DNA from 2 places in the Pseudomonas sp. ASL8 genome. Region 2 is predicted to be linked to the other one. Evidence: predicted binding sites of a transcription regulator. Region 2 holds the regulator's gene; the other holds the start of a gene.
What was found. Region 2 encodes LexA, which represses DNA repair genes until DNA is damaged. Its sites were predicted from a motif close to CTGTNTNNNNANACAG; they were not measured.
Positions count from the first base shown of each region.

Region 1 (4,745 bases), 2.7 Mb from region 2:
ACCAGGCATGCCCAAACGTTGAATTTCCTGCTCCACGGCACTGGCCAGAGTCGGCGCTGAACCTTGACGTAGATCACTCAATTCGCGAGCTTTGTCCTGATAATGTCGAGCATAGGAGGACAATTCATTCTCCAGACGCTCGATGGCTTCATCGTTTGCATTCAAGGTTTCGATTTCGTCCAGCAGCTTTTGCTGGAGCGCGGCGACGTCGGTGGGCTGAATGCGGTGTTTGCGGGCCAGGGTGTAGATCGCATCGAGACGTTCTTCAAGTTGCTGCAGCCGCGCCGGGTCGGCATCGAAGTGATCGAGAAAGCGGTTCAGTTCGCCCACCGCTTCTTCGACCTGAATCTGCGCGCTGGACAGCAGGCTGGCGGCTTCGCACATGGCAGTCGGTGAGCTGTTGATGCCAGACAGACGATTGAGGCTGGCGGTCAGTGCGTTCAGGACGTTGCCCGAGTCGTTTTCGCTGCATTGTTCAACGACCTGACGGCAGATGCTCAGCAGGCTTTCGGCATTGGTCAGGGTTTTGTGTTCCTGCTCCAGCTGATCCAGTTCGTTTTCGCCAAGGCTGAGGCTTTCCAGTTCTTCGAGTTGATAGCTGAGCAATTGATGGCGCGAGCGTTGTTCATCGCCTGAATTGGCGAGGCGCTCCAGTTCTTGCCGGGTCTGGCGCCAGCGCTGTGCCGCCAGATGTACTTGGCGCGCCAGGTCGGTAGCGCCCGCGTATTCGTCAAGCAGACGGCGATGGGTGTCCGTCTTGAGCAATGACTGATGTTCATGCTGACTGTGAATATCGATCAGGAATTCGCCGAGCGCTTTCAAGTCACCTTGAGGGCAGGGCGAACCATTGATGTAGGCCCGCGAACGACCCTCTGCGGTGATAACCCGGCGCAGGATGCACGGCCCCTCATTGTCCAGGTCTCGTTCTGCGAGCCAGGCGCGGGCCTCGGGGATATCGGTCAGGTCGAACGTGGCAAGAATATCGGCCTTGTCGGCACCGGGGCGGACCACACCGCTGTCGGCGCGATCACCCAATGTCAGGCCGAGAGCATCGAGCATGATTGATTTGCCGGCACCGGTTTCGCCAGTGATCACGCTCATGCCTCGGTCCAGCTCGAGATCGAGATGTTCGACGATGGCGTAGTTATGTACTGACAGGTGCACCAGCATAGAGGCGGCTCCCAAGCTATTTGTCTGGTTATTTATACAGTGTTTTGCTTTCTGCTGACAATGCCCTGTCTTAGCTCGATTTGCTTGAATTACGGCTTTTTTTAGTCCGCTATGTGATTTGGTCGCGTGTGGTCCGGGCTGAGGGCGAAGCGGGTTCTTGATGAAAATGGACGTTATTGTGCTTTTGGTTGCACTTGAAGCTGGAAATTAAGACCCCATATAGCGGGACAGAAGCGCGAGTTGAGCTCGCGGACGTTATTGAAAGGAGAAATCTATGGCTGACGAACAGAATCTGGATACGCAGACTCAGGATCAGGCCGCTGGTGCGGCTTCGGTTGATGACGTGATAGCGCGTGTGCAAGTGCTTGAAGAGCAATTGGCTGCTGCGCAGGATCAGTCTCTGCGAGTTGCTGCGGATCTGCAGAATGTCCGCCGTCGCGCCGAGCAGGATGTCGAGAAGGCTCATAAATTCGCACTGGAAAAATTTGCGGGTGATTTGCTGCCGATCATCGACAGCCTTGAGCGCGGCCTGGAATTGTCCAACCCGGACGACGAAAGTATCCGTCCGATGCGTGAAGGGATCGAGCTGACGCTGAAAATGTTTCAGGACACCCTCAAGCGTTATCAGTTGGAAGCGATTGATCCACACGGCGAACCCTTCAACGCCGAGCATCATCAGGCGATGGCCATGCAAGAGAGTGCCGACGTTGAGCCTAACAGCGTGCTCAAGGTGTTCCAGAAGGGTTATCAGCTCCACGGTCGCCTGTTGCGTCCGGCGATGGTTGTGGTCAGCAAGGCGGTTTCGCCTGTTAGACCATCGATTGATGAGCAGGCTTGAAATCAGCCGTCAGGCCCCCATTTAGAAGTCATGCGTTTAAGAGCTACCGCAATGTGTGAACGCAGTTGCGGCATCCAAATTTAAAATTTCCGGAGAAAGTTAACATGGGCAGAATCATCGGTATCGACCTGGGGACCACCAACTCCTGCGTCTCTATTCTCGAAAACGGCAAAGTAAAAGTTATTGAAAACGCTGAAGGCACTCGCACCACGCCTTCGATCATCGCGTACGCCAACGATGGCGAAATTCTGGTTGGCCAATCGGCCAAGCGTCAGGCAGTGACCAATCCGCACAACACCCTGTATGCGGTGAAGCGTTTGATCGGTCGTCGCTTCGACGAAGAAGTTGTGCAGAAAGACATTCAGATGGTCCCTTACAAGATCGTCAAGGCTGATAACGGCGATGCATGGGTCGAAGTCAACGGTCAGAAAATGTCTCCTCCTCAGATTTCGGCTGAAATCCTGAAGAAGATGAAGAAGACTGCTGAAGACTATCTGGGCGAAACAGTCACTGAAGCGGTCATCACCGTTCCGGCCTATTTCAACGATAGCCAGCGTCAAGCCACCAAAGATGCCGGTCGCATCGCGGGTCTGGACGTCAAGCGCATCATCAACGAACCCACCGCAGCCGCTCTGGCTTACGGTATGGACAAAGCGAAGGGCGATCACACTGTTATCGTCTACGACTTGGGCGGCGGTACGTTCGACGTTTCGGTTATCGAAATCGCTGAAGTCGATGGCGAGCACCAGTTCGAAGTACTGGCTACCAACGGCGATACGTTCCTGGGTGGTGAAGACTTCGATATCCGTCTGATCGACTACCTCGTTGACGAATTCAAGAAAGAAAGCGGCATGAACCTCAAGGGTGACCCGCTGGCGATGCAGCGCCTGAAAGAAGCCGCTGAAAAAGCCAAGATCGAGCTGTCCTCCAGCCTGCAGACCGACGTTAACCTGCCGTACATCACTGCAGACGCAACCGGTCCTAAGCACTTGAACGTGAAAATCTCTCGCGCCAAGCTGGAATCGCTGGTTGAAGACCTGGTTCAACGCACCATCGAACCTTGCCGTATTGCACTCAAGGATTCGGGCATCGACGTAGGCAAAATCGACGACGTGATTCTGGTCGGCGGTCAGACGCGTATGCCGCTGGTACAGAAGCTGGTGACTGAGTTCTTCGGTAAAGAAGCACGTAAAGACGTGAACCCGGACGAAGCTGTTGCCATGGGTGCTGCTATCCAGGGTGCGGTACTGGCTGGCGACGTGAAAGACGTGTTGCTGCTTGACGTTAGCCCGCTGACCCTGGGTATCGAAACCATGGGTGGCGTGATGACTGCGCTGATCGAGAAAAACACCACGATTCCTACCAAGAAATCGCAAGTGTTCTCGACTGCCGATGACAACCAGGGCGCGGTAACCATTCACGTGCTGCAAGGCGAGCGTAAGCAAGCGACTCAAAACAAGTCGCTGGGCAAGTTCGACCTGGCCGAGATTCCACCTGCTCCACGTGGCGTCCCGCAAATCGAAGTGACCTTCGACATCGATGCCAACGGCATTCTTCACGTAGGTGCTCAAGACAAGGCGACTGGCAAGAAGCAGTCGATCGTGATCAAGGCCAACTCCGGTCTGTCTGAAGAAGAAATTCAGCAGATGGTGCGTGATGCTGAAGTCAACGCTGAAGAAGATCGCAAGTTCGAAGAACTGGCCTCTGCCCGTAACCAGGGTGATGCGCTGGTCCACTCGACACGCAAAATGATCAGCGATGCTGGCGAAAAAGTGACTGCGGAAGAAAAAACCGCCGTCGAAGCTGCTCTGACTGCTCTGGAAGCGGCCATCAAAGGCGACGACAAAACAGTCATCGACGCCAAGGTAGAGGAACTGTCCAAGGTTTCCGCGCCAATCGCTCAGAAAATGTACGCCGAAGCCGAGAAGCCGGAAGCCGCTGGTCAGCCTGCTGACGAAGCCAAAAAGCCTGACGACGTCGTTGATGCAGAGTTTGAAGAAGTGAAAGACCACAAGTAAGCGCAGGCTCACTTGCAAGCCGGTTGACTGCATTCAAGCGGTGGCTGGTAGGATGTCGCCGCGCGGGAGCTTGCTCCCGCGTTGGCGTGTCTGGAATAGACGAATTTTCAAGCTTGGGGGTTTTGGCCCGCAAGCGATGCGGCAAAGTCGACATGCTCCTGCATGTGGCTTGTTTTGCTGCTTCTCTCGGTCAGTGAACTGGCCGTAGAGCCAAGACCGGAATCGTTGAATCGACGTGAGTTGAGTCCGGGCCTGTATTGGGCTCAACGAGTTTGGCAAGACTCAGGAGGGTTTTGTCGGACGTCCTCAAGAGTGCATAAGACTTATGGCTAAGCGTGACTATTACGTGATTTTGGGTGTGGAGCGTGACACCAGCGAGGCGGACCTGAAGAAGGCTTATCGCCGACTCGCGATGAAGCACCACCCGGACCGCAACCCAGACGACAAAGCGTCCGAAGACATGTTCAAAGAGGCCAACGAGGCCTATGAAGTGCTTTCCGACACCAGCAAGCGCGCGGCCTACGATCAGTACGGTCATGCCGGCGTAGACCCGAGCATGGGTGGCGGCGGTGCAGGTTTCGGCGGCTCGAACTTCTCCGATATTTTCGGCGACGTGTTCAGTGATTTCTTCGGTGGCGGCCGTGGCGGTGCTCGCGGTGGTGCTCAGCGCGGCAGCGATTTGCGTTACACCCTTGAGCTGAATCTCGAAGAGGCTGTGC
Region 1 covers NZ_CM155278.1:790,040-794,784, reverse strand. Annotated here, with positions in the region: gene recN (DNA repair protein RecN) at 1-1,170, opposite strand, end outside; gene grpE (nucleotide exchange factor GrpE) at 1,445-2,008, shown strand; gene dnaK (molecular chaperone DnaK) at 2,113-4,026, shown strand; gene dnaJ (molecular chaperone DnaJ) at 4,352-4,745, shown strand, end outside.
Region 1: the regulator LexA is predicted to act here: its motif matches at 1,195-1,210, upstream of recN (DNA repair protein RecN).

Region 2 (4,745 bases):
AGGTCACCGACACGTATATTCTGCGTGATGGTGCCTCCGGGCTGTTTCTGGCGGCCAGTCAGTTCCCGAAAAACCGCGAGACCCGTGCTCCGCTGGTGATCGAGATTGTGCCGCACAAAGACGAAATCGATCCGAAGTACCACTTCCTCTGCGAAGCACCGAAGAAAGATCCAGACGGGCACCCTGCGGTGATTCGTTACAGCCGCAAAACCAAAGAGCAATATGTGCAGACCGAAGTGGAAGGCAAGCCGACAGGCTGGCGCGCGTTCTACGATGGCAAGGCCTGGAAGGTCGAAGACAAACGTTGATCCATTGCGCCTGACGTCACCCGTCAGGCGCCCATCGATTGTCTGATGCTGGCTCGCCCGGTGCGCCCAAAGCGCGTTGCGCGAGCCAGATTTGCTTTGAGTAGAGCCGTTCTTTTTTGTTTGTGATGGAGAGTGCCACCATGGCCCATGAACTCTATACCCGTACCAACCAGAAGATTTATTTTGCAGGGCTCGCTCTTGAGGCGCTGGGTAAGGCTCAGGAAAGCCGGGCGATGAATGCTATCGCGCTGGTTCAGGCTGAGCGTGAGTCCGTCCTGTTTCACCTGTATGGCGCGTTGCTCGGTTTGTGCCATGAGATCGCAGGGTTTTACCGTTTGCCCCAGGCCAATGCGCCGCGCGCAGAACTGCTGTTGACCAAAGAGGTGCTGGACGCTATCGCGATCCCGGAAATGGCCGAGCTGATCGAGCTCGCGCAGAACCGGGAAACCTGGCTGGCGCAGTTGCTGGCGGCCTACAACGCGCTGTTCCTGCCGCCGCGTGCGCCAAGGAAAGCCAAGGGTGACGTTACGCAGCCAATGATTATTGCTGTCAGCCTGGATGACGAGCCTGAGCCTGAGTTGGGCCGTGAGGAAATGGAAAGTTGGCGTCAGCAGCTCAAGAGCCTGACGATTCGTTTTCGCGAAGGGCTGAGCGAGTGCTGATTGATCGATGGGCTAGGGGCTGAGTCGACGGGCTGATACAATGCTGGCCTTTCGTGGAGAACAGATCCTATGCCAACGTCCTTTTTAGAAATTGTCGAGTTGCCCGACGGCCGCATCGAACTGCGCCGTGCTGAGGACGAGGGCTCCTTGGTTACCCTGGATTTTTCTGCTGATGCCAAAGCCTTTTTGCAAGGTCAGCACGTAGAAATCGCTAAAGCCATGCTGAGCGTCGGCGTTCAGATGGCTGGGCGCCTTGCGGAAGGCGACTTTGATAAACACGATGGCCCGCGCGTTCTTCATTGATCACGGGCTGATCTTCAGCCCAGCCGAATATTCAAACTCTGCGCATCACCCGTCCTGGCAGCGCTGATCAGCTGTTGGCGTGCCCCGGCATTGATCGGGTTGAGCCAGCTGACAACCGTGTGGCTGCGACCCAGCCGCAGAGCCTCGCAGGTCAATTGCAACGCGCTTTGTGTACCGCGTGGTTGCAATAGAAGAATCCGTTCACGATTAAGCCCCGCATCACGCAACCAGGTCTGAGTCAGACTCGCAGGTGGCGCGATCAATGTCAGCCAGCGTGCGTCCTGGTCCTGACTCAGCTCCCGCAAAATCGGCGCCAGAAGGTTCAGGCAGTTCCCGGCTGCGCCGCGCAATGACAGTTCACTAAAAGCGTCTGGCGCTGTGTTCCAGGGCGTTTCGACTACTTCTTTGAGGAGCGGGGCGATGGGCTGTGCCATGAATGCCTCGAACAGTGGTAGTTGTGCTTGCTGTGGTGTTTGGGGGAACTGCATAACGTCTCCTTTAGCGGCGAATGACGCCGACACTCAAGCCTTCGATCACCAATTCCTGATCTTTGAGGTTCACTTCAATAGGGGCGAAATCCGGGTTCTCGGCAAGTAGCCAAACCTTGCTGCCTTCACGCTTGAAGCGCTTAACCGTCACTTCATCACCAATTCGCGCCACGACGATCTGGCCATTGCGGGCTTCGCGGCAGGTATGGACGGCAATCAAGTCGCCATCGAGGATGCCGACGTCCTTCATGCTCATGCCATGCACGCGCAACAAATAGTCTGCGCTCGGATGGAAGAAAGACGGGTTGATGTTGCAGGACTCTTCGACATGTTGCTGCGCCAGAATCGGTGCCCCAGCGGCGACGCGACCGATGATTGGCAGGCTGCGTTCTTCGGACTTGGCTTCGAAGCCAGGAATACGAATACCCCGCGAGGCGCCCGGCGTCATTTCGATAGCGCCTTTGCGCGCCAGAGCCTTGAGGTGTTCTTCCGCCGCATTGGGCGACTTGAAGCCCAGTTCCTGAGCGATTTCCGCACGGGTCGGCGGGTAGCCGTTGTCTTCAAGGCAGCGTTTGATGAAACCCAGAATCTCAGCTTGGCGTGGCGTCAGTTTTATCATGATGATCGCTCTGTCTTTTTATACAGTGACTGGGATTATATACAGTGATTGCGTCTTGGCAATCGTCCTTTTTACTCAGGCCGCTGGACGGTGTGCAGGGGGCTGCTGGCAGGTGATCCGAGGCGATAAGTCACGCGGTGGCTACAGGCCCCGGGTTATATGATTAAATGCATGACTGGTCAGCCAGAAAACGAACGGGCAGACTTGACAAATAGCCCGGCTGAAACGTATGTTTCAAACAAGTGTTTGTCAGGCAGAAGAATCATGGCCCAGTCGGAAACAGTTGAACGTATCCTCGATGCTGCTGAGCAGTTGTTCGCGGAAAAAGGCTTTGCCGAAACATCGTTGCGGTTGATCACCAGCAAAGCCTCGGTCAACCTGGCCGCGGTGAATTATCACTTTGGTTCGAAGAAGGCCCTGATTCAGGCGGTTTTCTCGCGCTTCCTCGGTCCGTTCTGTATCAGCCTCGATCGAGAGCTGGAGCGCCGTCAGGCCAAGCCTGAACACAAGCCGACACTTGAAGAGCTGCTGGAAATCCTCGTCGAGCAAGCGTTGGTGGTGCAGCCGCGGAGCGGTAACGACCTGTCGATTTTCATGCGCTTGCTGGGCCTGGCGTTCAGTCAGAGCCAGGGGCACCTGCGTCGTTACTTGGAAGACATGTACGGCAAGGTGTTTCGCCGCTACATGTTACTGGTCAATGAAGCAGCCCCGAATATTCCACCGATCGAACTGTTCTGGCGCGTGCATTTCATGCTCGGCGCCGCAGCGTTCAGCATGTCCGGGATCAAAGCGTTGCGGGCGATTGCCGAGACTGATTTCGGGGTCAATACCTCCATTGAGCAGGTGATGCGTCTAATGGTGCCGTTCCTGGCAGCCGGCATGCGCGCCGAAACCGGCGTGACCGACGCGGCCATGGTCTCTGCACAACTCAAACCGCGCAGCAAAAGTACGGTCGCCGTCGCCAAGGTTTGACCGTTGATGGGTGGGCGTGGCAGCTTTCATCGGCTAAGCTAGCCGCCCATGCGTACCCTCGATTTATTCATGTCTCCCACGCCACTCCGTATTTGTCCAGCTCCGCCGATCGGCAGCGGTGTGTGCGTCTGGCTGTCTTCACTGCGCTTTGATGCCACGCCCGGATCGGGCGTCGGCTGCGTTGAGTTAAGGAATTGCATATGAGTTCTGGCCTGCAAGGCTCGTTGATGGTGGATGTCGCCGGTACTTGGCTGACCGCTGAGGACCGCCAGTTTTTGCGTCAGCCCGAAGTGGGTGGTCTGATCATTTTTGCCCGCAACATTGAGCATCCGCGCCAGGTTCGTGAACTCAGTGCCGCTGTCCGTGCGATACGACCTGAGTTGCTGTTGGCGGTGGATCAGGAGGGCGGGCGGGTACAGCGTCTGCGTCAGGGATTCGTCCGATTACCGGCGATGCGGGCGATTGCCGACAACCTGAATGCCGAATCGCTGGCTGAACATTGCGGATGGCTGATGGCCACTGAAGTGTTGGCGGTCGGGCTGGATTTGAGTTTCGCACCGGTCCTTGATCTGGATTATCAGCGCAGTGCCGTGGTCGGGAGCCGGGCTTTTGAGGGTGATCCCGAACGTGCGGCGTTGCTGGCGGGTGCCTTTATTCGTGGCATGAACGCCGCAGGCATGGCGGCAACCGGCAAACACTTTCCTGGCCATGGCTGGGCTGAAGCCGACTCTCATGTCGCGATTCCGACAGACGAGCGCAGCCTCGACGAAATCCGCGCCAAGGACCTTGTGCCGTTCGCTCGCCTAAGCAAGCAACTGGCAGCCGTGATGCCAGCCCACGTCATTTATCCGCAAGTCGATGCTCAGCCTGCCGGTTTCTCCCGGCGTTGGCTGCAAGATATCCTGCGCGGCGAGTTGCGGTTCGATGGGGTGATTTTCAGCGATGATCTGTCCATGGCCGGCGCGCATGTGGTCGGTGATGCCGCAAGTCGTATCGAGGCTGCTTTGAGCGCCGGGTGTGACATGGGCCTGGTGTGCAACGACCGGGCGGCTGCCGAGCTGGCACTCAATGCCGCGCAACGGCTGAAGGTAAAACCATCGCCACGCATCGCGCGGATGCGAGGCCAGGCGTACGCCACTACTGAATATCGCCAGCACCCACGCTGGCTGGCGGCCCTTGATGCACTGCGTGCTGCCCAACTGATCGACTGAAGGATGTATTAATGACTGTTTACGCGATTATCGGCGGCACTGGCCTGACCCAACTTGATGGCTTGAATATCCGTCAGTCCCTGCCGATGAATACGCCTTATGGTGCGCCGTCGGCTGAGATTCAGATTGGCGAGTATGCAGGGCGTGAGGTGCTGTTTCTGGCGCGCCACGGTCACCCCCAT
Region 2 covers NZ_CM155278.1:3,773,850-3,778,594, forward strand. Annotated here, with positions in the region: gene topA (type I DNA topoisomerase) at 1-308, shown strand, start outside; gene AC1MEA_RS17375 (DUF6586 family protein) at 449-970, shown strand; gene AC1MEA_RS17380 (hypothetical protein) at 1,040-1,273, shown strand; gene sulA (SOS-induced cell division inhibitor SulA) at 1,288-1,761, opposite strand; gene lexA (transcriptional repressor LexA) at 1,772-2,380, opposite strand; gene AC1MEA_RS17395 (TetR/AcrR family transcriptional regulator) at 2,645-3,352, shown strand; gene nagZ (beta-N-acetylhexosaminidase) at 3,565-4,563, shown strand; gene AC1MEA_RS17405 (S-methyl-5'-thioinosine phosphorylase) at 4,575-4,745, shown strand, end outside.